DNA from 3 places in the Kocuria sp. LUK genome. Region 2 is predicted to be linked to each of the others. Evidence: riboswitches for the same ligand, from Rfam matches in the RefSeq annotation. Region 2 holds a riboswitch; each other region holds the start of a gene.
What was found. A riboswitch is a leader RNA that binds a small molecule or an ion and turns the genes downstream of it on or off. The one in region 2 is predicted to bind S-adenosylmethionine.
Positions count from the first base shown of each region.

Region 1: it holds a riboswitch for S-adenosylmethionine, as region 2 does, so the genes downstream of both, LQU92_RS09435 (MFS transporter) here and LQU92_RS14025 (O-acetylhomoserine aminocarboxypropyltransferase/cysteine synthase family protein) in region 2, are expected to answer to the same signal.
Region 3: it holds a riboswitch for S-adenosylmethionine, as region 2 does, so the genes downstream of both, LQU92_RS01285 (PLP-dependent transferase) here and LQU92_RS14025 (O-acetylhomoserine aminocarboxypropyltransferase/cysteine synthase family protein) in region 2, are expected to answer to the same signal.

Region 1 covers NZ_JAJMZI010000004.1:316,476-326,468, reverse strand. Annotated here, with positions in the region: gene LQU92_RS09450 (DEAD/DEAH box helicase) at 1-104, shown strand, start outside; gene LQU92_RS15325 (DNA-formamidopyrimidine glycosylase family protein) at 144-983, shown strand; gene LQU92_RS09440 (stealth family protein) at 1,229-2,644, shown strand; SAM riboswitch class IV at 2,882-2,997, shown strand; gene LQU92_RS09435 (MFS transporter) at 3,031-4,503, shown strand; gene LQU92_RS09430 (LLM class flavin-dependent oxidoreductase) at 4,490-5,878, shown strand; gene LQU92_RS09425 (alanine--glyoxylate aminotransferase family protein) at 5,952-7,070, opposite strand; gene LQU92_RS09420 (8-oxoguanine deaminase) at 7,142-8,533, opposite strand; gene LQU92_RS09415 (nucleoside deaminase) at 8,884-9,378, shown strand; gene LQU92_RS09410 (nucleobase:cation symporter-2 family protein) at 9,389-9,993, shown strand, end outside.
Region 2 covers NZ_JAJMZI010000008.1:36,977-46,969, forward strand. Annotated here, with positions in the region: gene crtI (phytoene desaturase family protein) at 1-1,568, shown strand, start outside; gene LQU92_RS13995 (lycopene cyclase domain-containing protein) at 1,565-1,936, shown strand; gene LQU92_RS14000 (prenyltransferase) at 1,933-3,114, shown strand; gene LQU92_RS14005 (dihydrolipoamide acetyltransferase family protein) at 3,210-4,673, opposite strand; gene LQU92_RS14010 (alpha-ketoacid dehydrogenase subunit beta) at 4,676-5,725, opposite strand; gene pdhA (pyruvate dehydrogenase (acetyl-transferring) E1 component subunit alpha) at 5,722-6,915, opposite strand; gene LQU92_RS14020 (Lrp/AsnC family transcriptional regulator) at 7,168-7,620, shown strand; SAM riboswitch class IV at 7,736-7,868, shown strand; gene LQU92_RS14025 (O-acetylhomoserine aminocarboxypropyltransferase/cysteine synthase family protein) at 7,883-9,217, shown strand; gene LQU92_RS14030 (cystathionine gamma-synthase) at 9,214-9,993, shown strand, end outside.
Region 3 covers NZ_JAJMZI010000001.1:276,584-286,576, forward strand. Annotated here, with positions in the region: gene LQU92_RS01255 (excinuclease ABC subunit UvrA) at 1-1,154, opposite strand, end outside; gene LQU92_RS01260 (alkaline phosphatase) at 1,619-3,262, shown strand; gene LQU92_RS01265 (hypothetical protein) at 3,507-4,094, shown strand; partial or broken gene LQU92_RS01270 (endonuclease/exonuclease/phosphatase family protein) at 4,049-4,549, shown strand; gene LQU92_RS01275 (methionine synthase) at 4,998-6,041, opposite strand; gene LQU92_RS01280 (DUF1852 domain-containing protein) at 6,038-7,048, opposite strand; gene LQU92_RS01285 (PLP-dependent transferase) at 7,146-7,583, opposite strand; SAM riboswitch class I at 7,589-7,701, opposite strand; gene LQU92_RS01290 (hypothetical protein) at 8,338-8,580, shown strand; gene LQU92_RS01295 (dihydrofolate reductase family protein) at 8,805-9,371, shown strand; gene LQU92_RS01300 (ferritin) at 9,530-9,993, opposite strand, start outside.

The DNA of each region.
Region 1 (9,993 bases), on a different contig from region 2:
GCGCGGAGGTCCTCGGCCCCGGCCCCCTCGAGACCGCCGTGCGCGAGGCCCTGCTGGCCGGCGGGTTCTACTCGACCCCGCGCGGGCTGAGGATGCGCCGGTGAGCGCGCCGCGGCCCGGGCCCCGACCCGGAGGAGGACCCCGTGCCCGAGGGTGACACCGTCTACCGCCAGGCCGCGCTGCTGCACCGCGCCCTCGCCGGGCAGGTGCTCGTGCGCAGCGACCTGCGCTTCCCGTCGGTCGCGACCGCCGACCTCTCCGGCCGGACCGTCACCGAGGTCGTGCCCCGCGGCAAGCACCTGCTGGTGCGCACCGACGGCGGCCCGGAGGGTCTGACCCCGCTGAGCCTGCACTCGCACCTGCTCATGGAGGGCATGTGGCACGTCTACCCGCGCGGGGCGCGGTGGCGGCGTCCCGGCCACCAGGCCCGGGCGGTCCTGGAGACGGCCCGGGCCCAGGCGGTCGGCTTCGACCTCGGGATGCTCGACCTCGTCGCCACCGCCGGGGAGGACGAGGTCGTGGGCCACCTCGGCCCGGACCTGCTGGGCCCCGACTGGGACCGGGCCGCGGCGCTCGGCCGGCTGGCCGCGGTGCCGGGGCGGCGGATCGGGGCGGCGCTGATGGACCAGCGCAACCTCGCCGGGATCGGCAACGTCTACCGCAACGAGGTGCTCTTCCTCGGCCGGGTCCACCCCTTCACCGCGGTCGCCGACGTCCCGGACCTCGGGGCGCTCGTGGACCTCTCGCACCGGCTGCTGCACGTCAACCGCGACCGCTCCCAGCGCTCCACCGTGGGCGGCCCGGCCCGGCGCGGGGAGCAGTTCTGGGTCTACGGCCGGGGCCGGCAGCCCTGCCGCCGCTGCGGGGCGAGGATCACGGAGGCCCGCATCGACGACGCCGAGCTCGAGCCCGGCCGCCCCGGCCCCGGCCCGCCCCGCGACCGGGCCGTGTGGTTCTGCGAGCGCTGCCAGCCCCGGGCCTGACCGCCGGGGCGGGCGAGGTCTTATCCTGGGAGCGCCGCAGCCGCGGCACCGACCACGAGGAGACCACCATCGACACCACTGTGCTCGACACCGCCTACTTCCCGGCCCCCGAGGACGGGACGGACGGCGACGAGTTCCGCAGCGCCTCGCGCGCGTCCGCGGCCGCGCTGGAGCAGCGCGAGGACGTCGTGCGCTACAAGGGCCGCTTCGCCCTGCGGATCACCGACCGGACCCCGTACGAGGTCATGGTCGAGAACCTGCTGTTCCTGCGCGGCGTGCTCGACGCCGCCGGGATCGACCACCTGCTCGTGCGCGGCAACGACGAGCGGCCCGTGGTCGCCGTCGACCTGCGCGAGCGCACCCGCCTGCGGGAGGCGCTGGTCGCCGCCGCGGAGGGCGAGCCGTACTACGTCAAGCCCATGGACACCAAGAAGAAGACCTCCGAGCTGCTCGCCGACGGGGAGCTCTCCCACCGCCGCAACGCCCGGGTCTTCCGCCTCTACCGGCCGCACTACGCCAAGCGCTCCCGCCTCTACTACGGGGCCGCGACCGGCGTGCAGATCGAGCTGTGGGAGTTCGGCCGGGACGAGATCCGCCTGCCCGTGGAGAACTCCCTGACCCGCCGCAGCGTCTCCCGCGCCGAGGCCGTGCGCGGGACCGTGGAGCGCTTCGGGCTGCAGTGGGCCACGATCGAGAACATGTTCGCCGACCACGCGAGCGACATCGACTTCGAGATCGACATGGTCTTCTCGTGGGTCGACGGCTCCGACCCCGAGTACCGGCGGGTGCGGGCCTCCTACATGGAGGACGCGGTCGTGGGCGAGGGCGACGACCACGAGGCCCGCTTCCGGCAGGTCGACGAGCTGAAGTACGCGCTGCGCTCGGTGCACATGTTCGCCCCCTGGGTGCGGACCGTCTGGATCGCCACCGACTCGGCGCCCCCGGCCTGGCTGGCCGAGCACCCGCGGGTGCGGATCGTGCGCAGCGAGGAGTTCTTCGAGGACACCTCCGTGCTGCCGATCTACAACTCGCAGGCGGTGGAGGCGCAGCTGCACCGCATCGAGGGGCTCGCCGAGCACTTCCTGTACTCCAACGACGACATGTTCTTCGGCCGCCAGATCGGCCCGTCCCTGTTCTTCTCCCCCGGTGGGGTCACGAAGTTCGTGGAGGCCTCCACCCGCATCGGCCTGGGCGAGGGCCACCCCGAGCGCTCCGGGTTCGAGAACGCGGCCCGGGTCAACCGGAAGCTGCTGTGGGAGCGCTTCGGGCGGATCACCACCCGCCACCTCGAGCACTGCGCCGCGCCGCTGCGCCGCAGCGTGGTCACCGAGCTCGAGGAGGAGTTCCCGGAGGAGTTCCGGCGCACGGCCGCCAGCCGGTTCCGCGCCGCGGGCAACATCTCCGTGACGAACTCGCTCTACCACTACTACGCGCTGCTGGCCGGGCGGGCCGTGACCCAGGACACCGCCCGCACCGCCTACGTGGACACCACGACCGAGGCCGGCCTGCAGCGGATGGAGCGGCTGCTGGCCAAGCGCGGGCTCGACATGTTCTGCCTCAACGACGGCAGCTTCCCGGAGGTCCCCGCCGCCGAGCGCGCCGAGCGGATGCGCGAGTTCCTGGAGCGCTACTTCCCCGTGCCCGCGCCCTGGGAGAAGTAGCCCGGCTCCCCGCCGCGGCAGGGCACCGGCCCGGGACGAGGACCCGCCTCCTCGCCCCGGGCCGGTGCCCTTCCCCGTGCCCGGGCGCCGTTGCCCCGCGGGCAGGACCGGGCGGGCCCCCTGTCGTGGACCGGCACGGGCTCCGGACGCAAGTGTGACGTCATGACGGGCCGGGCCGTGACACGTCGTCGCACGGCTGGGCGCAGGGCGGACCCGGCCCCTAGCGTCGTCCCCGAGAATCATGAGCTCCGGTGCGAAGCCCTGGCTGGCCGGACGGCAACCCTCGACGCTGTAGCGGGGTGCCCCAGGTGAGGATTCGGCCCGTGTCACCACCGCGCGGGTAAGTACGGCGTCTCGTGCGAGCCGCCCGCCCCCAGGGAGATCCCATGACCGTGCCGCGCCCCGTCGCGCCGCCCCCGCCCCACGGCTCCACCTCGGTGGGCCGGTCGCTGCTGCGCAAGAAGCGGGTGCTGTCCTCCGCCTTCGTCGGCACCACCATCGAGTGGTACGACTTCTACCTCTACGGCACCGCCGCCGCGCTGGTGTTCAACAAGCAGTTCTTCCCCTCCGACTCGGAGCTGGGCTCGCTGCTGGCCTCGTTCGCGACCTTCGCCATCGCGTTCTTCGTCCGGCCCCTCGGCGGGATCGTCGCCGGCCACCTGGGCGACCGGATCGGGCGCAAGGCGCTGCTGGTGGCCTCGCTGCTGACCATGGGGGTGGCCTCGACCCTGATCGGCGCCCTGCCCACGTTCGCGACCGCCGGCTGGTTCGCCGTGGCCGCCCTCGTGGCCCTGCGCCTGCTGCAGGGGCTCTCCGCCGGGGCCGAGTGGGGCGGATCCGCCCTGCTGTCCGTCGAGCACGCCCCCGCGTCCCGCCGGGGCCTGTTCGGCAGCTTCACCCAGATCGGCTCGGCCGCCGGGATGCTGCTGGCCACCGGCGCGTTCGCCCTGGTGCAGCTGCTGCTGACGGACGAGCAGTTCCAGGCCTTCGGCTGGCGCCTGCCCTTCCTCGCCAGCGCCCTGCTCGTGGCGATCGGGCTGCTCATCCGCCTCGGGGTGGACGACGCCGAGGAGTTCCGCGAGCTGCGCGCCCGCGACGAGGTCGCCACCTCGCCCGTGCGCCAGGTGCTGCGCGAGGGCCGCCGCGGGGTGCTCGTGACCATCGGGCTGCGCACCGTCCAGCCCGCCATGTACTCCGTGCTGACCGTCTACACCCTCACCTACCTCGCCGACCGGCGCGGGGACTCCTCCGCGGGGCTGATCGCGATCCTCGTCGCCTCGGCCGTGGGCCTGGCCTCGGGACCGTTCTGGGGCTGGCTCTCGGACCGCTGGGGCCGGCGCCGGCTCGCGGTGGTCTCCGCCGCGGCGACCGCCGTGCTGATCTGGCCCTACTTCCTGTTCCTGGACCTCGGCCCGCTCGTGCTGCTGCCCCTGGTGTACCTGGTGGTCATGAACTGGCTGCACGACTCGATCTACGGCCCGCAGGCGGCGTGGTTCGCCGAGCAGTTCCCGGTGCACCTGCGCTACAGCGGGGTGTCCCTCGGCTACCAGGTCGGCACGATCGTCTCCGGCGGGATGACCCCGTTCATCGCCGCGGCCCTGCTGGCCCTCGGCGGCGGCAGCCCGTGGCTGATCTGCGCCTACGTGGGCGTGCTCGCCGCGCTGAGCGTGGTCGCGGCCCTGGCCGCGGCCGACCCGGTGACGGATCCGGCGTCCGCGCCGGGGTCCGGGCCGGGGTCCGCGTCGGGGTCGGGCCCCGCCCCCGACGCCCCCGCGGCCGGGACCCCCGCCGGCCGCACCGCCCCCGGGGCCGCCGGCGGTCCCGGACGACCCGAGGAGGCCGCCGATGCCCTCGTCTGAGCCCCGCCCCCTGCTCCTGAACGCCTTCGAGATGGCCGTGCCCGTGCACCAGTCCCCCGGGCTGTGGCGCCACCCCGAGGACCGCTCCCGGGACTACACCTCCCTCGCGCACTGGACCCGGCTCGCGCGCACGCTCGAGGACGGCGGGTTCCACGGGATCTTCTTCGCCGACGTCCTGGGCCAGTACGACGTCCACGGCGGCAGCGGGGACGCCGCGGCCCGCGGCGGGGTGCAGTTCCCGATGCTCGACCCCCTCCTGCTCGTGCCGGCCCTCGCGGCCGTCACCGAGCGGATCGGCTTCGGCGTGACCGCCTCGGTCAGCTACGAGCACCCGTACGCCCTCGCCCGGCGGCTGAGCACCCTGGACCACCTCACCGGCGGGCGGGTGGCGTGGAACATCGTCACCTCCTACCAGGACTCCGCCGCCCGCAACCTCGGCCAGGACCGCCAGGTGCCCCACGACGAGCGCTACGACCGGGCCGAGGAGTACCTCGACGTGGTCTACCGGCTGTGGGAGTCCTCCTTCGACGACGACGCCGTGGTCGCCGACCCCGCCGCCGGCGTCTACGTGGACCCCTCCCGGGTGCGGGGCATCGGCCACGAGGGCGAGCGCTTCAGCGTCCCGGGCCCCGCCCTCGTGGAGCCCTCGCCGCAGCGCACCCCGCTGCTCTTCCAGGCGGGGGCCTCGACCCGGGGCCGGGCCTTCGCCGCCAAGCACGCCGAGGCCGTGTTCTTCAGCGGCCCCACCGCCGAGCAGACGGCCGGGTGGGTGCGGGCCGTGCGGGCGGAGGCCGCCGGCCGGGGCCGGGACCCGCGGCGGGTGAAGGTCTTCTCCAACGTCAACGTCGTCGTCGCGGACACCGACGCCGAGGCCCTGGCCCGGCTCGAGGACTACCGCCGCCACGTGGACGTCGAGGCGGCCCTGGCGCTGTTCGCCGGCTGGACGGGGGTGGACCTCTCCGGGGCCGACCCGGACGAGCCGCTGGAGCACGTGACCACGGACGGCAACCGGTCGGCCCTGGCGTCGTTCACCACGCTGGACCCGGACCGGGTGTGGACCCCGCGGCTGCTGGCCGAGTTCGTGAGCATCGGCGGGCGCGGGCCCGTGCTGGCCGGCTCCCCCGCCACGGTCGCCGACGGGCTGGAGCGGTGGGCGCGGGTGGCCGACGTCGACGGCTTCAACGTCAACGCCGCCGTGCGGCCGGGCGACTTCGAGCGCTTCGCCCGCCTGGTCAGCCCGGAGCTGCGCCGCCGCGGCCTGCTGGAGGAGCCCGCCCCGGGGGCCACGCTGCGCGAGACGGTGCTGGGCGAGGGGCCGCGGCTGGCCCCCGACCACTACGGCGCCGGGTTCCGCCCGGTGCCCGCGGCGCGCTAGCGCACCCGCAACGGGCCCGGCCCCGGACCCCGCAGGAGAGCGGGGTCCGGGGCCGGGCCCGCGCCGGAGGGTCTCAGGCCTCGCGGATCGCCCGGCCGAGCGCGTCCAGCACGAACGCCGCCGACTCCTCGGTGGCGTTGGGGCCCATGAGCCCGATCCGCCACACGCTCGAGGCGTGCTCCTTGACCCCGGCGCCGATCTCGAGGGAGAAGTGCTCGAGCAGGTGGGCGCGCACGCGCGCGGAGTCCACGCCCTCGGGCACCTTCACCGTGGTCAGCTGCGGCAGCCGGGCGCCCTCGGCGGCGAAGAGCTCCAGGCCCATCTCCTGCAGCCCGGCCTGGAGGGCCTCGCCCGCGCGCCGGTGGCGGTCCCGGACCGCCTCGAGGCCCTCGTCGAGGATCCGCTCGAGGGCGGCGTCGAGGGAGGCGATCATCGCGGTCGGGGCGGTGTGGTGGTAGGTCCGGGCCCGGCCCTGGGCCTCGCCCACGTAGCCGCCGAGCATCCCCAGGTCCAGGTACCAGGAGCGGGGGTGCGGCACGCGCCGGTCGAAGGCCGCGTCCGAGATCGTGAACGGCGCCAGGCCCGGGGCCACGCCCAGGCACTTCTGGGTGCCGGCGTAGCCGATGTCCACGCCCCAGTCGTCGGCGCGCAGCTCGCTGCCGCCGATCGAGGTGACCGCGTCCACGAGCAGCAGCGCGTCCCCCTTGAGCTCGCCCAGGGCGGCGATGTCCGAGCGGACGCCGGTGGAGGTCTCGGCGTGGACCGCGGCGATGACCTTGGGGGCGGGGTGGGCCTCGGCGACCCGCTGCGGGTCCACCGGCTGCCCGTAGGGGAAGTCCACGCGCACGACCTCGGCGCCGCAGCGGGCCGCGACGTCGCACATGCGCTCGCCGAAGAGGCCGTTGACGGCCACGACGACGACGTCGCCCTCCGCCACGGTGTTGACGAAGGCGGCCTCCATCCCGGCCGAGCCGGTGGCGCTCAGCGGCAGCGTCCGCCGGTTGGCGGTGCCCCAGACCTGGCGCAGGCCCTCGCAGGCGCGGTCCATGATCTCCAGGAACGCCGGGTCGAGGTGGCCCAGCAGGGGCCGGGCCAGGGCCTCGGTGGCCTCGGGGTAGGGGTTGGACGGGCCGGGACCGAACAGGCGGCGCTCGAGCACGCCGGTGGTCCGCTCCGCACGGGTCAGGGTCACGCTGGTCTCCTCGGGTCGGTGGATTCGGTCGTCCCGCCAGCCTAGCCGGGGCGTGCGGCGGGGAGCCGACCTCAGCCCACGAGCCGGCGGGCGGCCGCGGTGTGGGCGGCGATCAGCTCCTCCAGGTCCAGGCCCTCGATCCGCCCGTCCGTCACGAGCCACCGCCCGCCGACCATGACCCGGTCGGCCCGGTCGGCCCCGCACAGCAGCAGCGCCGAGAGGGGGTCGTGGGCGCCGGAGAAGCGCAGCCCGTCGAGGCGGAACATCGCGAGGTCGGCCTGCGCGCCCGGGCGGAGGACCCCGAGGTCCTCCCGGCCCAGCAGCCGGGCGGACCCGCGCGTCGCCCACCCCAGGGCCTGCCGCACCCCGACCTGGGCGCCGTAGCGCAGCCGCTGCACGTAGAGCGCCTGGCGGGCCTCGAGCAGGAGGTTGGAGGCGTCGTTGGAGGCGGAGCCGTCCACGCCCAGGCCCACGGGCGCCCCGGCGTCCTCGAGCTCGAGCGCCCGGCACGTCCCGGAGGCCAGGCGCATGTTCGAGCTGGGGCAGTGGGCCACGCCGACGCCGGCGGCGCCGAGCCGGCCCACCTCGTCGTCGTCGAAGTGGATGCCGTGGGCCAGCCACGTGCGGTCCGTGAGCCAGCCGGTGGACTCGAGGTAGTCGACGGTGCGCAGCCCGAAGCGCTCCCGGCAGAACTGCTCCTCGTCGACGGTCTCGGCGAGGTGGGTGTGCAGGCGCACGTCCAGCTCCTGCGCGAGCACGGCCGTGTCCCGCATGATCTCGCGGGTCACGGAGAACGGCGAGCACGGGGCGAGCGCGATCTGGATCCGTGCCCCGGGGCCGCGCTCGTGGTGGGCGGCGACGAGCCGGGCGCTGTCGGCGAGGATCGTCCCCGCCTCCTGCACGGTCTCCTGCGGGGGCAGCCCGCCGTCGCGGCGCCCGAGGCTCATCGAGCCGCGGGTGAGCACGGCGCGCATCCCCAGGGCGCGGGCGGCCTCGACCTGCACGTCCACCGAGTGCTCCATGCCGTCGGGGAACAGGTAGTGGTGGTCGGCGGCGGTGGTGCACCCCGACAGCAGCAGCTCGGCCATCGCGGCGGTCGTGGCCAGGCGCAGGTCCTCGGGGGTGAGCCGGGCCCACACGGGGTAGAGCCGGGTCAGCCAGGGGAACAGGGGGACGTCCACCACCGGGGCCCAGGCGCGGGTGAGGGTCTGGAAGAAGTGGTGGTGGGTGTTGATCAGCCCGGGCAGCAGCACGTGCTCGCGCGCGTCGAGGACGGTGCACGGGCCGGCGGCGGGCGTCCCGCCGGCGGGCACGAGCTCCACGACCGTGCCGGCGGCCGTGTCGACGACGACGCCGCCCGCGGCGGCGGCGTCCCGGTCGGCGGTGTCGTCGCCGGTGAGCACGGCGAGGGGCTCGCGCAGCCACAGCAGGTCGCGGCGGGCGAGGGCGGGGTCGGTCGGCACGGGGTCTCCTCGGGTCGCGGGCGTCGTGCGCCGGCGCCGCCCGCCCCGGGCCTCGCCGGGGGCGGCGCGCGGCGCCGCCAGCTCAGTGAGGTCCTGTCTGCTGATCCAGGAGACCGCTCACGCGGCCGCCAGGACCGTAGCACGCGCCCCGGGCGGCGTCCACGCCCCAGATCTCCGGGCGCGGCGGTCGTTGTGAGCCGGATCACGGCACGGTAGCCTCGATCTCGCCAACGGCGGGTCCGCGACGGACTATCTACCAGGCAACCGCATCAGTCACCACGCAGCGGCCGCCACCGGCGCACGACCCCGGGTCCCCGGACGCGGCGCTGCCCCCACCCCGGGAGCTGCCCATGAGCACCGACCAGATCTCCGTCCCGCCCGGAACCACCGAGCACCTGCGCGAGGCCGTCGCCCTCGCCGTCGACAACGCCGTGGCCGACGGCGGCCCGTTCGGGGCCGTCGTCGTGACCGCCGACGGGCGCCGCTTCACGGGCGTCAACCGCGTCACCGCCGACAACGACCCGACGGCCCACGCGGAGGTCCAGGCGATCCGCGCCGCCTGCCGTGCGCTCGGCACCTTCGACCTCTCGGGCGCGGCCCTCTACTCGAGCTGCGAGCCGTGCCCCATGTGCCTGGCCGCCTCCCTGTGGGCGCGCCTGGAGACGGTGTACTTCGCGGCCGACCGCCACGACGCGGCCGCCGGCGGCTTCGACGACGCCGCGTTCTACGACTACTTCGCCACGCCGGTGGAGGAGCGCTCCCTGCCCGTGCGCGCCGTGGACCTCGAGGAGCGCACCGCGCCGTTCGAGGCGTGGAGCGCGAACACCACCCGGACCGACTACTGAGGACCCCGCCATGCGCGACTCGACGACACGACCCGCCGCGGCGCCCGCCCGTCCCGAGGACGAGCGGCTGGGCCTCGGCCGGTCCCTGGCCTACGGCCTCCAGCACGTGCTCACGATGTACGGCGGGATCATCGCCGTCCCCCTGATCGTCGGCGGGGCCGCCGGCCTCGACGCCACGGACACCGGCCTGCTGATCGCCTCCTGCCTGTTCATCGGCGGGCTCGCCACGATGCTGCAGAGCTGGGGGCTGCCGTTCTTCGGCTCCCAGCTGCCGCTCGTGCAGGGCGTGTCCTTCGCCGGTGTGGCGACCATGCTCGCGATCCTCCAGGACGGCGGGGACCTGCGGGAGGTCTTCGGCGCCGTCCTGGTCGCCTCGCTGATCGGCCTGGTCCTCGCCCCGTTCTTCTCCCGGGTGGTCCGGTTCTTCCCGCCCGTGGTCACCGGGGTGGTCATCACGACCATCGGGCTCACGCTCATCCCGGTGGCGGCGAACTGGGCGATGGGCGGCAACGCGCAGGCGGAGGACTACGGCAGCCTCGGCAACATCGGGCTGGCCGCCCTGACCCTGGCCCTGGTGCTGCTGCTGTCGAAGGTCGGCAGCGCCGCCCTGTCGCG
Region 2 (9,993 bases):
GGGCCGTGGTGATCGGGGCGGGGATCGCCGGCCTCGCGGCGGCGGGCCTGCTGGCCCGCGACGGCTGGGACGTCGAGGTCCTCGAGCGGGGGGAGACCACCGGGGGCCGGGCGGGGCTGCTCGAGCGCGACGGCTTCCGCTTCGACACCGGACCCTCGTGGTACCTGATGCCCGAGGTCTTCGACCACTTCTTCCGGCTGATGGGCTCCAGCGCCGCCCGGGAGCTGGAGCTGCAGCGGCTGGACCCCGCCTACCGGGTCTTCGGCGAGAACTACGCCGAGCCGCTGGACGTGCGCTCCGACCTCGAGCACACGGTCGCCCAGTTCGAGGCCGTCGAGCCCGGGGCGGGGGCCCGGATCCGGGACTACCTGGCCTCGGCGCGGCGGACCTACGAGCTGGCGGTCGACCACTTCCTCTACACCTCCTACGCGTCGTTCGCGCCGCTGCTGACCCGCGCGGTCGTGCGCTCCCTGCCCGGCCTCGCCCGCCACCTCACCGGGTCCCTCCACGACCTCGCGGCCCGCACGGTCGGGGACACCCGGCTGCGGCAGGTCCTGGGCTACCCGGCGGTCTTCCTGGCCTCGGCGCCGCGGATGACGCCTTCGCTCTACCACCTGATGAGCCACATGGACCTCGCCGACTCCGTGCAGTACCCGCAGGGCGGGTTCCGCACGGTGATCGGCGCGGTCGAGCGCCTCGCCCGGGCCCACGGGGCCCGCATCCGCACCGGGGCCGACGTCGTGCGGATCCGCACCGAGCGGGCCTCCGCCGGCCCGGCCCGGGCGCGCGGGGTCGTGTGGCGCGACGCCGCCGGGGCCGAGCACGAGCTCGACGCCGACCTCGTGGTCTCCGCCGCGGACCTGCACCACACGGAGACGGCGCTGCTGCCGCCGGAGCTGCGGACCTACCCCGAGCGGTGGTGGCGCCGGCGCCGGAGCGGCCCGGGGGCCGTGCTCGTGATGCTCGGGGTGCGCGGGGCGCTGCCCGAGCTGGCCCACCACTCGCTGTTCTTCACCGAGGACTGGGACGCGAACTTCGCCGCGATCTTCGAGGAGCCCACCCGGGTGCCCGACCCGGCGTCGGTCTACGTCTGCCGGCCCTCCGCGACCGACCCGGACGTGGCGCCCGCCGGGCACGAGAACCTCTTCGTGCTGATCCCCGTGCCCGCCGACCCCGGCCTGGGCGCCGGGGGCCCGGAAGGGACCGGGGCCCCCGCCGTCGAGGCGGCCGCCGACCGGGTGATCGACCAGATCGCGGCGTGGGCGGGCGTGCCGGACCTGCGCGAGCGGATCGTGGTGCGCCACACGGTGGGCCCGGAGGACTTCCGCCGCGACCTCAACTCGTGGCGGGGCAACGTGCTCGGCCCGGCCCACGTGCTGCGCCAGTCCGCGTTCCTGCGCGGGAGCAACCGCAGCCGGAAGGTCGCGGGCCTGCACTACTGCGGGGGCTCGACGATCCCGGGCATCGGCCTGCCGATGTGCCTGATCAGCGCCGAGATCCTGCTCAAGGACCTGCGCGGGGACACCTCCACCGGACCCCTGCCCGAGCCGGCGGACCCGGCCCCGTGAGCGCGCTGCTGCCCTTCGCCTACCTGGGCTTCCTGCTGCTCAGCCTCGCCGGGATGGTGGTCCTCGACGTGCGGCAGCGGCTGTTCTTCGCCGCAGACCCCCGCCGGGCCGCGCTCGTGCTGCTCGCCGGGCTCGTGTTCTTCCTCGCCTGGGACGCCGCGGGGATCCTCCTGGGGATCTTCCTGCACAGCGAGAGCCGGTACGCAACCGGGTGGCTGGTCGCCCCGCAGGTGCCGGTCGAGGAGGTCGTCTTCCTCGCCTTCCTGTGCTACCTGATCATGAACACGGTGCGCCTCGTGGAGCAGGCGCTCGCGCGGCGCGCCGCCGCGCCCGCCCGCGAGGACGCCCGGGAGGGGAGCCGGCCGTGACCTACGCCCTCGTCATCCCCGTCTTCCTGGCCCTCGCGCTCGTGCCCGCCGTGCTGCTCGTGCGCGCCCCGTCCCCCGCCCCGCCCCGGGGGCGCGCCGCGGCGGTGCTCGGGCTCTCCTTCGCCGTGCTCGCGGCGCTCACGGTCGTCTTCGACAACCTCATGATCGCCGCCGGGTTCTTCGACTACGGCGACGGGCACATCACCGGGCTGCGGATCGGGCTGGTGCCCGTCGAGGACCTCGCCTACCCGCTGGCCGGGCTGCTGCTGCTGCCGGCGCTGTGGTGGGGGCTGGGGGAGCGCGGCCGGGTCGCCTCGACCGTGCGCACCCTCGTGGCGACCTCCCGGCCCGTGTCCTGGGTCAACACCGCCTACCCGTTCGCGGCCGCCTACGTCATGACCACCGGCCGGGTCGACCTCGACCTCGTCGTGGGGACCCTGTTCTTCCTGTTCCCCTACAACCTCGCGATGTACGGGATCAACGACGTCTTCGACTACGAGTCCGACCTGCGCAACCCCCGCAAGGGCGGGGTCGAGGGCGCGCTCGTGGACCGCTCGGAGCACCGGATGGTCCTGACCGGGTCGGTGCTGGTCGCGCTGCCGTTCCTGGCGTACCTGTTCGCCGCCGGTGGGCCGGCCGCGGCGCTCGTGCTCCTCGTGAGCCTCTTCGCGGTGGTGGCCTACAGCCTGAAGGGGCTGCGGTTCAAGGAGGTGCCGTTCCTCGACTCGGCCACCTCCGCCACCCACTTCGTCTCCCCGGCCGTCCACGGCCTCGTGCTCGCCGGGGCCGGGTGGTCCACGGGCACCGTGGCGCTGTGCGCCGCGTTCTTCCTGTGGTCGATGGCCTCCCAGGCCTTCGGCGCGGTGCAGGACGTGCAGGCCGACCGGGAGGGCGGGCTCTCCTCGATCGCCACGGTCCTCGGGGCGCGCCCGACCGTGCTCGCCGCCGGGGCCTTCTACCTCGTGGCCGGCCTGCTGCTGCTGCTCGTCCCGTGGCCCGGGCCCCTCGCGGCGCTGCTCGTGCTGCCGTACCTCGCCAACCTCGTGCCGTTCCGCTCGATCACCGACGCGGACTGCGAGCGCGCCAACCGCGGCTGGCGGCGGTTCCTGTGGCTGAACTACCTCACGGGCTTCCTCGTGACCATGCTGCTGATCTGGGCGTGGGCGCTCGGGCGCTGAGCCGCGGCCGGCGGCACCGGACCGCACGGCCCGGGCCGTGGGACGGGAACGGGGCCCGGGGCGTGCGCCCCGGGCCCCGCTCCACGCCGGGACCGTCAGAGATCGGCGAGCACCGAGACCGGGTTCTCCACGGCGTCGGCGACCATCCGCAGGAACCCGCCGGCCGCCCCGCCGTCGCACACGCGGTGGTCGAAGGCCAGGGAGAGCTGGGTGAGCTTGCGGACGGCCAGCTGCCCGTCGACGACCCACGGGCGGTCGATGATCCGCCCGACCCCGAGGATCGCGACCTCCGGGTGGTTGATGATCGCCGCGGCGCCGTCGGTGCCGAAGACCCCGTAGTTGTTGAGCGTGAACGTGGAGCCGGACAGCTCGGCCGGGGAGGCCTTCCCGGTCCGCGCCAGCGCGGTGAGCCGCTTGAGCTCGGCGTCCAGGCCCCGGGCCGAGAGGGTGTGGGCGTCGCGGATGCTGGGCACCACGAGCCCCCGGTCGGTCTGGGCGGCGAAGCCGAGGTTCACGCCGTCGAAGCGGACGATCTCCTGGCTGCCGTCCTCGCGCGTCTCCAGCCGTGTGGCGAGCTCGGGGTGGCGGGCCAGCCCGGCGAGCACGAACCGCGCGATCAGCGCCATGAGCCCCGGGGCCCGCTCGGGGTCCTGCGCCTTGAGCTCGGCGCGCAGCTCGAGCAGCCGGGTGGCGTCGACGTCGACCCACACGGTCGCCTCGGGGATCTCGGCGCGCGAGCGGGTCATGGCCTGGGCGATGACCCTGCGGACCCCGCTCACCGGCACGCGCCCGGCCACCCGCAGGCCCGTGCGCGCGTCCACGGCCGGGCCCTCGGGCGCCGGGTCGGCCGGCGACGCCGCCGCGGCGTCCCCCGCCGGCGCGCCGACCGGTGCCGCCGGGGCGGCGGCCGCCTCGACGTCGCGGCGCAGGATCAGCCCGCCGGGCCCGGAGCCGCGCACGGTGGCGATGTCCAGGCCCCGGTCCTTCGCGAGCTTGCGCACGATCGGGGAGACGACGGTGGGCGCCAGGCGCGGCGCGGAGGCCATGGCGTCGTGGGCGGCGGCGGTGGCCGCGGACGTGACCGTCGCCGAGGCGGGCGCGGCCGTCACGGCCGGGGCCGCGGAGCGCTTCGGCCGCCGCCGGCGCCCGCCCGTGGCACCACCGGGGGTGCCGTAGCCGATCAGGACGCTGCCGGAGCCCCCGTCGTCGTCGCCCGGGGCGGCCCCCGCGGCCGGGTCCGCCCCGGCGCGCTCCTCCTCGCGGTAGCTCTGCCCGCCCTTGGGGCCCCCGCCCTCGGGGGCGGGGGTGCCGGCGCGGTCGCCGGTGTCCACGGAGATCAGCGGCGCCCCCACGTCGAGGGTCTGCCCGGCGTCCCCGTGCAGCCGGTGCACCGTCCCGGCGAACGGGCAGGGCACCTCCACGGCGGACTTGGCGGTCTCCACCTCGGCGATCGGCTGGTCCACGGCCACGGTGTCGCCGACCCGGACGAGCCAGGTGACGAGCTCGGCCTCGGTCAGTCCCTCGCCGAGGTCCGGCAGGGTGAACGTCCTCACGGTCATGGTCAGTCCTCCCACTGCAGGTCGTCCACGGCGTCGAGGATGCGGTCGACGCTGGGCAGGTAGTGCTCCTCGAGCTTGGGAGCGGGATAGGGGATGTCGAAGCCGGTGACCCGGCGCACCGGGGCGGCCAGGGAGTGGAAGCAGCGCTCCTGCACACGGGCGACGATCTCGGCCGCCACGGACGCGAAGCCCGGGGCCTCGGCCACGACCACCACGCGCCCGGTCCGGCGCACCGAGGCCCCGACGGTCTCGTCGTCGAAGGGCACGATGCTGCGCAGGTCCACGACCTCGAGCGAGCGGCCCTCGGCCTGCGCCGCCGCCGCGGCCGCGAGGGCCGTGGGCACGGAGGGGCCGTAGGTGAGGATCGTCGCGTCCGTGCCCGGGCGCGCCACGACCGCCCGGCCCTCGCGCGGCTCGGGCGCCCGGTCCTCGTAGCGCTCCCGCAGCTCGGCCAGGTCGACCGGGGCCTTGGACCAGTAGAGCTTCTTGGGCTCGAAGAACACCACGGGGTCGTCGGAGTCGATCGCCTCGCGCAGCATGAGGTAGGCGTCCTCGACGGTGGCGGGGGTGAAGACCTTCAGCCCCGGGGTGTGGGCGTAGTAGGCCTCGGAGGAGTCGCAGTGGTGCTCCACGCCGCCGATCCCGCCGGCGTAGGGGATGCGGATGACGATCGGCAGGGTCACGGCGCCGCGGGTGCGGTTGTGCATCTTCGCGATGTGCGAGGCGACCTGCTCGAAGGCGGGGTAGGCGAAGGCGTCGAACTGCATCTCGATCACCGGGCGCATCCGGTTCATCGCCATGCCCACGGCCATGCCCGCGATCCCGGACTCGGCCAGCGGGGTGTCGAAGCAGCGGGTGCGCCCGAAGCGCTGCGTCAGCCCGTCGGTGATGCGGAAGACCCCGCCCAGGGTGCCGACGTCCTCGCCGAAGACGACGACGGCGTCGTCGGCGGACAGCGCGTCGGCCAGGGCGGTGTTCAGCGCCTGGGCGAAGGTCACCGGCTTGCCGGCCGGGGCCTCGGCCGCGGGGGCGGGGGCCTGGAGGGTGCTCACTTCTCGGTCTCCTCTCGGGCGAGCTCGTCCGCCAGGAAGCGCTCCTGCTCGGCGAGCTGCGGGGTCTGCTCCGCGTAGACGTGCCGGAACAGCTCCAGCGGGTCGATCCGCGGCTCGGCGTTCATGCCCTCGCGCAGGGCCGCGGCGACGTCCTCGGCGCGGGCGGCGATGCGCTGCTCCCCGGCGTCGTCGAGCAGCCCCTCCCCGCGCAGGTAGGCGCGCATCCGGGTCACCGGGTCCTTGGCGATCCACTCCTGGACCTCGGCGTCGTCCCGGTAGCGCGTCGCGTCGTCGGCGTTGGTGTGGGCCTGCATGCGGTAGGTGTGGGCCTCCACGAGCAGCGGCTCGGACTCCGAGCGGGCGAGGTCCACGGCACGGCCCAGGGTCGCTAGCACGGCCACGAGGTCGTTGCCGTCCACGCGCTCGCCGGCCATCCCGTACCCCACCGCCTTGTGCGCGAGCGTCGGGGCGGCCGACTGCTGGGACAGCGGCACGGAGATCGCGTAGCCGTTGTTCTGCACGAAGAACACGACCGGCAGCTTGAACACGGCCGCGAAGTTCAGCGCCTCGTGGAAGTCGCCCTCGCTCGTGGCGCCGTCGCCGCACATGGCCAGGACCACGGTGTCCTCGCCCCGCAGCTTCGCGGCGTGGGCGACCCCGACCGCGTGCAGCAGCTGGGTGGTCAGCGGTGTGGACTGGATGCTCACGCGGTGCTCGTGCGGGTCGTAGCCGCCGTGCCACTCGCCCCGGAAGATCGCCATGACCTCCATGGGATCCACGCCCTTGGTCATCACGGCGACGGTGTCCCGGTAGGTCGGGAAGAGCCAGTCGCGCTCCTCGAGGCACAGCGCGGCCGCGACCTGGCAGGCCTCCTGGCCGTGGCTGGAGGGGTAGACCGCCATCCGGCCCTGGCGCACGAGGGCGGAGTTCTGGTCGTTGACCCGGCGCCCCACCACGAGCTTCTCGTAGGCGTCGAGGAGCACGTCCTCGGGCGGCAGCGGGTACTCGTGGCCCGGCTCGGTGCCCTGCTCCTCCGGGGGCCGCAGGCGGCCGGAGGGGTCCACCAGGCGGATCTCGCCCCGGGCGGGGAGCATGTACTGCTCCGGGGTGATGCCGAAGCTCCGGGAGGCGCGCAGGATCGGGTCCTCGGCCCCGCCGAGCGGCTCGGCGTTCTCGACGGTCTGGCTCATGGGTTCCCCCTCGGTCGGTCCCGGGCGCCGTGGCGCGGGAGGCGGGTGGGCGTGACGTGTTCCGTCCGCCAAGTATGCGGAGAAGCTCCGCTTCGTATCCACGCGGTCGGGATATTGCAGAAGATCGGCGTACAGGCGGTATTCCGGATGGACGAAATGTTCTACTGTGGCATGGACCACAAGGATTCGTCCGGGGCCGCCGCCGCGGCCCCGGCGGCCGCCCCGCCGCCCCGCCCCGAAGGAGGCCCCGCCGTGCCCTCGACCCCCGTGCCCCTGGACGAGACCGACCGCAAGATCCTCGCCGAGCTCTCCCGCGACTCCCGCCAGTCGGTGACCGCGATCGCCGCCGCCGTCCACGTCTCCCGCGCCCACGCCTACGCCCGGATCAACCGGCTGCGGGAGGAGGGCGTGATCCTGCGCTACAGCACCGTCATCGACCCGGTGCGGGCGGGGCTGCAGGCCTCGGCCTACGTGACGCTCAAGCTCGAGCAGAACACCTGGCGGGAGCTGTGCGCGCAGCTGCAGGAGATCCCGGCGGTCCACCACATCGCCCTGGTGGGCGGGAACTTCGACGTCATGCTGCTGGTGCGGGCCGTGGACACCGTCCACCTGCGCCAGGTGATCTTCGAGCACGTCCAGCAGCTGCCCGGGGTCGTGGACACCCAGACGTTCCTGATCTTCGAGGACATCGACACCCGCGCCTGAGCCCGTCCTCCCGCGGTGCGTCCTGCGGGCGACGGGACGACGTCACACGGCGTCACCTCCGTCATGTTGCGGTCGCTCCGGGTCCCGGGGGGCCGGGCCGGTAGGTTGGTGCCCGCTTCACGAGACGCGGCTGCCAAGCTCCGACTGGGCCGCGCACCAACCCCATGCTCATCGGGTGGTTCGGATGAGGAAGCGGCCCGCACCCCGGCGGTGGCTCCGCCGGTGACCGGTGCGGGCAAGAGCGAGCGCGAGGAGCACCGCGATGTCCGTCCCTGTGACCCACCACGACCTCTCGACCCGGCAGATCCACGCCGGCGCCGGGACCGACCCGGGCCCGCGCACCCTCACGGTGCCGATCTACCAGTCCGCGGCCTACGAGTTCCCCGACCACGCCACCGCGCGGGAGATGTTCGCCCAGACCCGGCCGGGCTTCACCTACACCCGCACCGGCAACCCCACGGTCGCGGTGCTCGAGCAGCGCGTGGCCGACCTCGAGGGCGGGACCGGGGCCGTGGCCACCGGCTCCGGCCAGGCGGCCGTGGCCGTGGCCCTGCTGGCCCTGCTGGGCCAGGGCGGAGGCAAGCACCTCGTGGCCTCGGAGAAGCTCTACGGCGGGACCGTGGACCTGCTCACCGACTCCTTCGCGGACTGCGGCATCGAGGTCGACTTCGTGGACCCGGCCGTCCCCGGGGCGTGGGCGGCGGCCGTGCGCCCGGACACCCGGGCGTTCCTGCTGGAGTCCATCGGCAACCCGCTGGCCACCCTCCCCGACCTGCCCGGCATCGCCGGCGTCGCCCGCGCGGCCGGGGTGCCGGTCGTCGTGGACAACACCCTGGCCTCCCCGGCGCTGTACCGCCCGCTCGAGCACGGCGCGGACGTCGTGGTGCACTCGGCGACCAAGTTCCTGGGCGGGCACGGCAACGCCCTCGCCGGGGTCGTCGTGGACGGCGGGACCTTCGACTGGAGCGCACGCCCCGGCCGGTGGCCCCAGTTCACCGAGCCCCGGCCCCGCTGGGGCGGGCGCAGCCTGGTCGACCGGTGCGCCGGGGCCAGCCCCTACCTGCACCTGGTGCGCGCCAAGTACGTCCACGACCTCGGCACGACCCTCTCCCCGTTCAACGCCGCCCAGATCCTGCAGGGCACCGAGACGCTCGAGCTGCGCGTGGCCCGCCACACCGCCTCCGCGCTGACCGTGGCCGAGTTCCTCGCCGGGCACCCCGCCGTCGCCCGCGTCCACCACCCCGGCCTGCCCGGGGACCCCGGCGCGGGGATCGCCGCCCGGGACTTCCCGCGCGGCACCGGCTCCGTCTTCTCCTTCGACCTCGCCGCCCCCGACGACGCGGTGGGGCCGTTCGTCGACTCCCTGCGGCTGTTCAAGCTGGTCGCCAACATCGGCGACACCCGCAGCCTCGTGGCCCACCCGGCCGCGATGACCCACTGCCGGCTCACCCCCGAGCAGCGCCGGGCCGGCGGGATCGCCGCGACCACGGTGCGGCTCTCGGTCGGCCTCGAGGCCCCCGAGGACCTCGTGGCCGACCTGCGCCAGGCCCTCGACGCCGTCCTCGACCGCACGCCCCGGAAGGAAGCCCTGCGATGACCGCCACCACCTCCGCGGCGGGCCCCGTGCCCACCGGCGCCCGCGCCCCGGGGTTCACGACCACCGCCGTCCACGCCGGGCAGGCCCCCGACCCGCTCACCGGCGCCGTGATCCCGCCGGTCCACCAGACCTCCACGTTCGTCCAGGACGGGATCAACGTGCTGCGCGGAGGGCACGAGTACAGCCGCGGCTCCAACCCCACGCGCAGCGCCTTCGAGACCCAGCTCGCGGCCCTCGAGCACGGTGAACGGGCGTTCGCCTTCGCGTCGGGGATCGCCGCGGAGGACGCCCTGCTGCGCGCCGTCCTGCGCCCCGGCGACCACGTGGTGCTCGGCGCCGACGGCTACGGCGGCACGAACCGGCTGATCACCAGGGTGCTCGCCCCGTGGCAGATCGACTCCACCCCCGTGGACGGCACCGACCCCGACGCCGTGCGCGCCGCCGTCCGCCCGGGCACCACCAGGGTGCTGTGGCTCGAGACCCCGTCCAACCCGCTGCTCGGCATCGCCGACGTCGCCGCGTGGGCGGAGCTGGCCCACGCGGCCGGGGCGCTGCTGGTGGTGGACAACACCTTCGCCTCCCCGTACCTGCAGAACCCGCTGCTGCTCGGCGCGGACGCCGTGGTGCACTCCACCACCAAGTACGTGGGCGGGCACTCCGACGTCCTCGGCGGCGCCGTCGTCGTCGGCGCGGCGCAGTGGCGCGGCGCCCCGCTGGCCGAGGCGGTCGGCTTCCAGCAGTTCGCGGCCGGGGCCGTGGCCGGCCCCCAGGACAGC
Region 3 (9,993 bases), on a different contig from region 2:
CCAGGGGACAAGGTGGGAGTGGAACGGCCCAGAGCGAGGTAGCCCAGCCCCAGATCCAGCAGCACGGTGATCCGCACCAGCAGGTCTCGGGCAATGGCCACGGCCACCTCGTTGTCCTCACCCGAGGTCTGCGTGCGCGAGGCGGTTCCGGCTGCTGTGAGTTCTGCGGTGGGGCGGATCACCTCGGCCAGTTCGGTCATCGGCATGGTGTTGAGCTCGGCGATGGTCTTTCCGGCGAAGGTCACCGCCAGAGCCTCTGCCCTGAGTCCGCTGCCGCCGCACCGCGGACACGGCCCGGTCTGCATGAAGCCCAGGACACGCCCGCGCACGGTGGCACTCCTGGACTCGGCCAGGGTGTGCAGCACATGGCTGCGGGCGCTCCAGAACCGGCCCCTGTACGGCTTGGCGATGCGATCACGCTGCGGCGTGACCTCCACCACCGGTTGCTCCTCGGTGAAGAGGATCCAGTCCCGGTCCTTCCGGGGCAGCTCCTGCCAGGGGGTGTCGATGTCGTGCCCGAGGTGGGTGAGGATGTCACGCAGGTTCTTGCCCTGCCAGCCGCCCGGCCAGGCGGCAATGGCCCCGTCGCGGATGCTGAGCGACGGATCGGGGACCAGGGACGTCTCGCTGACGGTGTGCGCAGTGCCCAAGCCGTGGCATTCCGGACAGGCCCCTGCAGCGGTGTTCGGGGAGAAAGCATCCGAGTCCAGCTGAGCGGCGCCGTCCGGATAGGTGCCGGCACGCGAGAAGAGCATGCGCAGCGAGTTCGACAGCGTGGTGACGGTGCCGACGGTGGAACGGGCCGTGGCCGTGCCGCGGCGCTGCTGCAGCGCCACGGCCGGAGGCAGACCCGTGATCTGCTCCACCTCGGGATGGTGTCCCTGCTGGATGAGCCGGCGGGCGTACGGGGCGACGGACTCGAGGTACCGACGCTGGGCCTCGGCGTAGATGGTGCCGAAGGCCAAGGACGACTTGCCGGAGCCGGAGACACCGGTGAACGCCACGATCGCATCGCGCGGCACATCGACATCCACATGGTGCAGGTTGTTCTCCCGGGCGCCACGGACCCGGACAAGACCGTCCGTGGAGTGCTCGGGGGTCGGCGCGGACAGCGTCGACGCCGTTCGATCGAGAACATCGTGTTCATGTCGCATCGGTCCGACTCTATCGATGCCCGCAAACCCGGGTCCGGCACCGGGAGCGGGGCCGGGGTGCGAGGTGCCCGGACACGGGACCGGCCGCTGTCCGCTGGCACGCTCACCCACAGCCTCGGCACGACCCCGCGAAGACAGCCTCGACTTCCGGGCGCCGGCCGGCGAGCCCACGGCCGCGGCAGCGCGGCCGTGAAGACGGCCGAGCGTGGGCCCGGAGCGGAGGCCGGCTGCGCAGCCGCATCCTCGGACCTGGGCTCGACCGCCCTGAGGGCACGCCGGATCAGGACGGCACCCGATCGCGCGGCAGCCCCGGTGCGGTCGATGCGAGGAACGGTGGCATCCGGCACGGGGACCACACGGCTGATCCCGTGACCGGCCTCCGGCGGCAGATCGCTCACCGGCCGGTCGGCGGGTCGTCGACGGATGTTCATTTCCGGGTCAGCCGGGGGGCGGAGGATCGGGCCATGGCTACCTTCTCCCGCCGCGGCCTGCTCCAGGGCTCCCTCGCGGCCTCCGCTCTGACCGTGGCCGGCGCGGCCCCGGCCGCCGCCGCCCGCCCTGTGATGCCGGCCGGCCCGTCGTCCCCGGCTCTGGTGCGGCGGCGCCTGCACCTGCCCAGCGGTATCGCCACCGGCGACGTGACGTCTTCCTCGGCGGTCCTGTGGTCGCGGACGGACGGCACCGGTCGCATGGTGGCGCACCTGCGGGCCGTGGACGCCGGCGGCGCGCCCCTCCGCGGCCGCGGCGGCTTCGAGCGGACCCTGACCTCCGGGTGGGTGAGCGAGGCGACCGACCACACCGTCAAGATCGGGGCCACGGATTTGCCCGCCGGCACGCGCTTCGCCCTGGAGGTGCGCTTCGAGGACGAGGAGGGCGCGCTCTCCGACGTCCACCACGGCACCTTCCGGACCGCCCCGGGCGTCCGCGGACGGGGCCGTTCCGGCGGACACGGGCACGGCCGCCGCAGCCAGTCCTTCGTGTGGACGGGTGACACGGCCGGACAGGGCTGGGGCATCAACCCGGATCTGGGCGGGATGTACACCTACCGGGCGATGCACGACCTGGACCCGGACTTCTTCATCCACTCCGGGGACACGATCTACGCCGACGGCCCCCTCCAGGCGGAGGTCGTCGAGGCGGACGGCCGCATCTGGCGCAACCTGGTCACCGAAGGCGTCACCAAGGTCGCCGAGACCCAGGAGGAGTACCGGGCCCGTCACCGGTACAATCTCATGGACACCAACGTGCGGGCGATGTACGCCGACGTACCCGTCGTGGCCCAGTGGGACGACCACGAGACCACCAACAACTGGTGGCCCGGGGAGATCCTCGAGGACGAGCGCTACACCGTGCGCGACGTCAACACCCTGGCCGCCCGCGGACGGCGGGCCTGGCAGGAGTACCAGCCCATCGGCGAAGCACGTGCCCTGCGTCCGGGCACCACCGGGTTCGAGGGCCGGCGGATCCACCGCCGGATCGAGCGCGGCCCGCAGCTGGACGTCTTCTGCCTCGACATGCGCACCTTCAAGGGCAAGAACACGGCCGGTCTGCAGCCCCACGCCACGCCCCTGCTCGGCGAGGAGCAGGTGCAGTGGCTCATCGACGGCGTGCGCTCTTCGCGGGCCACCTGGAAAGTGATCGCCGCGGACCTCCCTCTGGGGGTGATCGTCCCGGACGGGAAGGCCCAGGAGTCGATCAGCAACGCCGACGACGGGGCCCCGCTGGGCCGGGAGCTCGAGCTGGCCCGGGTGCTCAAGGCCTTCAAGGACGCCGGGGTGCGCAACGTCGTGTGGGTGACCGCGGACGTCCACTACTGTGCGGCGCACCACTACTCGCCCGAGCGGGCGGCGTTCACCGACTTCGACGAGTTCTGGGAGTTCGTGGCCGGCCCCATCAACGCCGGCACCTTCGGCCCCAACGAGCTGGACGGCACTTTCGGCCCGGAGCAGGTCTTCGCCAAGGCCGGCCCCACCGCCGGCTCCCCCCGCGACGGCCGCTTCCAGTTCTTCGGCCACGTGCAGCTGGACGAGGACGACGTGCTGACCGTGAGCCTGCGCGACGGCCACGGCGGCACGGTCTTCACCAAGGAGCTCGTCCCCCACCGCTGAGCCGGTGCGGGCCGGTGCTCGTCCAGCGGGTGGAGGTCCCGGGCGAGGCAGCGGTCGGCTGATGCTCGCCCAGTGGGCCTGCGGTCGGTCCGGGCGGACGGATCGAGGAGGAGGACATCATGCACGCCCACCAGCCGATGACGGCGGCTGCTGCCACGCCGCGCTTCCTCCGGTCATGGGACGGACCGGTCGTTGCGGCGCGGAACGTGACGCCGGGGACACCTCCCCGATGGTGGGGCATACGGTGACCACCCGCGGCGTCGTCACCGCCGTCTACGCCACCGGCGGGCTCGACGGCTACTGCGTCCAGACCCCGGGGACCGGCGGGCAGCCCGACCCGGGCGCCCATGACGCCTCCGAGGCGATCTTCGTGCACTCCCCCGACACCGCGGGCACCGTCCGGCCGGGACAGTACGTGGAGGTCACCGGCGCGGTCGCGGAGTACCACGGCCGGACCCGGATCAGCGTGCGCGCCGACGGCCTGCGGGTCCTGGACGAGCCCGCGGAGGCCGTCAAGCCCACCGTCGTCGGGTGGCCCGCCGAGGAGGCCGAGCGTGAGGACCTCGAAGGCATGCTCCTGGACCCGGCCGGTGAGTTCGTGATCACCGACAACGACGACCTCAACCGCTACGGGGAGATCGGGCTGGCCGCAGGCGCCACGCCCCTGGTCCAGCCCACCGCCGTCGGCGCCCCCGGCTCCGCCGAGGCGGCCGCGCAGGCCGCCGAGAACGAGGCTCGTGGGGTGCTGCTCGACGACGGGGCGACGACCGACTACGGCAACGTCGCCAACGCCGCGATCCCGTTGCCCAGGGCACCGACCGGATCGTCCTGACCGGCGACTTCAACTCCTACGACCAGGAGGACCTGATGCGAGACCTGCACGAGGCCCGCTACGTGAACCTGGCTCCGGCGGGCGAGCACTCCTACGCCTTCGGCGGCATGGTCGGCTCCCTGGACCACGTCCTCGCCTCGCCCGCCGCGGCCGGGACCGTGACCGGCTCGGACGTCTGGGAGATCAACGCCCACGAGTCCGCAGGCCTGGAGTGCAGCCGGCACAACCACAACGTGACCGGCCTCTACACGGCCGACCCCTACCGCGCCTCCGACCACAACCCGGAGATCGGGGGCCTGCGCCTCGACGCCGCTGAGGACACCGTCCCCAGCCGTGCGCAAAAGCCCGGCCGGGGCAGTGCGGCGCAGCACCCGGTCCAGGCCGAGCCCGGCCGGGGTGTCCGGCAACGCGGCAGCGACCGCGCCCACGACGTCCTGGAGCGGCTCTTCGGCTGACCGTGCGGACCGGTCGCCACGCCGGCACCGGGTCGACTGCCCGACGGACCGTGAACCGGCTGAACGGACACGTGTGAACATGGCGAGCGGTTCCCGTCCCTGGTCCCGGTCGGACCGTCCGGACCGGATCTTCTCGCTCCCCCGCGCGGTGCACGAAGTGACAGCACGCGGTGTCGACCCGGCGTGAGACCATCGAGAACAGCCCAGAAGGGGTGCAATCCGTGCAGGATTGCACCCCTTCGACGGGTCGCTCCAGCGCACGGTCCTCACCCGACGAGCCCGGGACCCATAGCGGGCCAGGTCCAAGGCGATGGCGCGCTGCCCCGACCGGACGTCTGCCGAGGTGTGCCCATGGCCGCCTCCACCCGCCCCGGCGTCCCGGCAGATGCCCGCTCGACCGCCGCCGCCGACCCCGCCGGGCAGGGCACCACTGTCGTCGCCCTGGCCGTCACGTCGAGGGCGCCGCTCCGGAGAGTTCCGCTCGGATGATCTCCGCTCCCGCGGCGAGAGCGGTCATCTTGTCCCGCGCAATCTGGCGATCCAGTGGCGCCATGCCGCAGTTGGTGCTCGGATACAGCTTGTCCGCATCGACGAAGCGGAGCACCTGCCGGAGGGTGCCGGCCACGTCCTCCGGGGTCTCGATCGCGCCGCCGGCGACGTCGATGGCCCCGACCATCACCTTCTTGCCTCGGAGCAGCTCGATGAGCTCGACCGGGACGCGGGAGTTGTGGCATTCCAGGGAGACCATGTCGATCGTCGACTGCTGGAGCAGCGGGAACGACATCTCGTACTGGCGCCACTCCGACCCGAGCGTCGCCTTCCACTCGGTATTGGCCTTGATGCCGTAGCCGTAGCAGATGTGCACGGCCGTCGTGCTGCGCAGTCCCTCGGCCGCTCGCTCCAGTGCGGCCACGCCCCACTCCTTGAGGTCGTCGAAGAACACGTTGAAGGCAGGCTCGTCGAACTGGATGATGTCGACGCCCGCCGCCTCCAGCTCCTTGGCCTCCTGGTTGAGGATCTTCGCGAACTCCCAGGCGAGCTCTTCGCGACTCCTGTAGTGCTCGTCGTAGAGGGTGTCGATCATGGTCATGGGACCGGGGAGCGTCCACTTGATGGGCTGGCTGGTCCGCGCACGGAGGGCCCTCGCGTCGTCGAGGAAGACCGACCGCTCACGGCCCACCGCGCCGACGACCGTCGGGACGCTCGCGTCGTAGCGGTCACGGATCCGCACGGTCCTCCGGTGTTCGAAGTCGACGCCGCTGAGGTGTTCGATGAACGTGGTGACGAAGTGCTGACGGGTCTGTTCGCCGTCGCTGATGATGTCGATGCCCGCCCGGCGCTGCTCGTCCACGGCCAGGCTCAGCGCATCCCGCTTGCCCTCGCGCAGTTCCTCGCCGTCCAGCTTCCAGGGGGACCACAGCGTCTCGCTTTCCGCGAGCCAGGAGGGCTTGGGCAGGCTGCCGACGACGGTGGTGGGCAACAGGGTGTTCATCGGTGCGTCTCCTTCTCTCGTCCGGAGTGGGCCGCGGCCCACTGCTCCAGGAGGGTCCGGTGCGGCTTCACGAAGTGCTCCTCCGCGAACTTCCCCTGCATGAGGGCCAGCTGACTGCGCTCCTCGCGGTCGTAGCCGATCTGCGTCACCGAGTGGTCCCGACTTCCCAGGCTCGGCCGGTAGATGCGGCCGGCCGCCGCATTGGCGTTGTAGATCTCCGGGCGATAGATCTTCTGGAACGTTTCCATCGTGCTGATGAGACCGATGAGTGCCAGGCTGGAGTAGTCATTGAGGAGATCGCCCCGGAAATAGAACGCCAGGGGTGCCACCGCGCCGCGGGGCATGAAGTAGCGGACCCGCAGTCCCATCTTCTCGAAGTATCGATCGGTCAAGGAGGATTCGTCCTGCCGGTACTCGACCCCGAGGATCGGATGGTGGTTCTCGAGCCGACGATACGTCTTGGTGCTCGAGACGCTGATGCAGATCACGGGCGGCTGGGCGAACCGCTCGCGGTAGGCAGCGGAGTCCAGGAAGTGCGTGAAGAGCTTCCCGTGCAAGGCGCCGAAGTCATCGGGGATGCTGGACCGGGACACCTTCGCGTGGTGTTCCGGCAGCACCACGCTGAAGTCGTAGTCCCGGAGGTAGGACGAGAAGTTGTTCCCCACGATCCCGTCGATGCGCACACCGGACAGCGTGTCGAGGATCTGCACGTCGAGGACCTCGATCAGGGGGAACACCGCGGCGTCGGCGACGTGCACGTCCACGGAGACGATCTCGATCTCCACGGCATAGCGATCCCGGCTGGGATTGTCCCAGTGGGCCAGGTCGTTGAAGCGATTGTTGATCATGGTCAGGGTGTTGCGGAGGTTCTGGCGACGGTTCTCGCCGCGGGCCAGGTTCGCGAAGTTCGTCGTACCCCGGGAACTGGACGACGGGCAGTAGTCCTCGTCGAAGCGGGTCGTGCTGATATCGAACGTGAAGTCGTTCGTCCTGGTGGTCTGCTGCATCGATTCCTCACTGTGGACCGGGGGCCTGCCTTCCGGGTCCGCACTCGTCCCGAACGTCTCTGCCTGCTGCTCGTGCACTGCCCTCCCGAAGGCCGCCTCAGTCATGCTCCTGGCACCCCCGGCGCTGCCCGGACGACGTCGGTCCGGGCCTCCGGGACGCCGGTTCCTCCGGCCGCGGCGGTGACGCGGTGCTGACTGCTCCGGGGCGCGCGGGGATCGCCGGGTGGTGGACGCGCCCGACGGTGGGGTGCCGGGCCAGGTGCTCGGCGACCGTTCGCGCGGTTTGTCCCGTGGCGGCGCCGATGGCCCCGGTGCCGCCCTCCGGGGCCGCCAGCCGGTGCTCGAACACGGCAACCGTGGGGTTGCCCGTGCGGCTGTGGGTGAACCCGGGGGTCTCCAGCCGGAACATCGAGGCGGCCGTGGCGTGATCGGGAAATCGGTAGGACGCCGTCTGGTGGATGGGCACGGCCACCGGCCGGCAGGGGGCCTCGGGCTCGTGGCCGGCGTGGACCTGTTGGGTGGCGTGGTGAGTCATGCGATCCTCCATCGGTCCTGGCGGTAGCACCGTGCCCGCCGGTCCCGGTGTCCCGGGGTCGGCTGGCTGGTTGCTGCGGCGTCGTCGAGCCAGATCTCTCGGCCGCTCTGGATGGTGTGGTCCGCTCATCCCACTCGATGGACGGCTCTGCAGTCCAACGGACGGTGGGGCGGCTGTCACAAAACCACACGTCGCGAAATCTTCGGGCCGGGCGGTCGCGCTCGGCCGATGTCGGGCCGTGTTTGTGACAGGTTGTGACGGCCGGCCGCCCGGCCCTCATCGTGGGCTCGGTGATGTTCCGGCGGAGGACCAGGGCGACGTCGACGGCGTCGTGCGCGGCGAAGACGACGCCCGGCCGGGGGTGGCGTCATCGACGGCGTGGTGAACGGCGTCAACCGGACCCCGGGAGCTGTGCACGGAGCCATCGGATTCGTCCGCCGGCACCGCAGGAGGGCTCTCCCCGGCCGCGCTCCTCAACCGTGGCAACCTGCGGCGTGTGACCGAGCTCGTCCGCACCGGCCCGCTCAGCTGCAGTGCTGGTACGACGCATCCTGCGTCTGCACCGGGCTGCCGCCTCGTGGCGCCCCGCCTCGGGCAGGAGCCTCGCCGGACTCGCCGCCGCGGCGCACTGCAGCGACCAGCCGCACGTGGTCCGTGACTTCCACGCCGTGGCCGGCCAGGCGCCCAGCTCCGCGCCGGGATGTCGTCCGATCCGTACAAGCCGCCGTCCCGGGCCTGGTCCTGGGGTCGAACCATGACCGACCGGAACGACATCACCGCCGCCTCGACCACCGTGCTCGGTGCGGATCCGGGCGAGGGGACCCCGCGGCTGCGCGCCCTGTGGGATGCCGGCCGCGCGGAGGAACACGCCCAGCGCTGCGTTCTGGCCCACTACCTGGCTGATCCGGAACCGCACCTGACTGATGAAGTGCGGTGGGACGAGATCGCCCTGGAGGAGTTCACCCGCCATCGGCCGAACACGACCGTGGGGTGGTGAAGCCGGCGGCATCAGCCGGCAAGAGCGCGACCGCGAGATGTTCCCGGTGCTGCCGGCTTTCCGATTTGCCGGACCCGGTGACCGTAGATCGTTGTGCTGGGGCGAGGAATCGCCGATGGTCATGCATCCGCGGCGTTCGGAAGAGCGACCCGTTCACCGTGGGCGCTCTTGACGGTGCCCACCAGACGGCGCAACCTGAGGTCCCCGTCCGACCGGAGACACCCATGGGCAAGCTGATCTACGCAGCCAACACCTCACTCGACGGCTACCTGGAGGACGAGACCGGCTCCTTCGACTGGTCCGTGCCCGACGAACAAGTGCATGCCTTCTGGAACGAGCACGAGCGGCACATCGGCACCTCCCTCTACGGCCGCCGCATGTACGAGACGATGCGCGTCTGGGAGAGCGACGAGTGGCTGGACACCGAACCGGCCGTCGTGCGCGAGTACGCGCGGATCTGGCGTGACACCGACAAGATCGTCTACTCCTCCACCCTCGACGAAACGTCGACGGCGCGGACGAGCATCGAGCGGCAGTTCCAGCCCGAGGCGGTACGACAGCTCAAGGAGACCTCCAGCATCGACCTGAGCATCGGCGGCGCCACCCTCGCCGCCGAGGCGTTCCGGCACGGACTGGTCGACGAATGCGTGCTGCTGCTGTGCCCCGTGACCGTGGGCGGCGGCAGACCGGCGCTGCCCCGGGGCCTGCGGCTCGACCTCGAACTGCTGGACCACCGCCGCTTCGACAACGGCGTGATCTGTGTGCGCCACGCGGTACGGCACACCGCCTGACACCAGTGGCGGCCATCGCGTGCATCAGGGCTGCCGCACGACCGCGTGCCATGGGAGCTGGACTGATGCCCCCTGACCGTTCTGTGTGGAGCAGGGCGCCGAAGGGTCGGCTCGATCCGCCCCCAGCCTTCCGGCCACCGCACCACCTTCCCGCAGGGTCAGACGGCTCCCCCGGCAACCTCCGGCATCCCCGAGTCGCGGCCGCCGTGGTGGCCACCGTCACCGATGTGCTCGCGAGCCACGAAGTTCTCGAGGTCGAAAAGGTTCTCCGCACGGGCGGCCACGTTCACCAGGGTGGTCATCGAGGCGACCTCCTCGACCTGCTCCTTGAGGAACCAGAGCATGAACTGCTCCCCCAGCGCGTCACCTTCGGCCCGGGCGGCTGCGAACAGGGCCTTGATCTGCTCGGTGACCTCCTGCTCCTGGGACAGTGCCAGGGCGAGGGGCTCACGAACATCGGTGAAGTCGTTGCGCACCTCCCCGACCCCAGGAATGGACAGGGGCAGGTCCCGGTCCAGGATGTACTGGACGATCATCATCGCGTGATTGCGCTCCTCCAGCGACTGCCGGTAGAAGTGCCTCGCCAGCTGCGGCAGATCCTGACTGTCGAACCACACCGCCA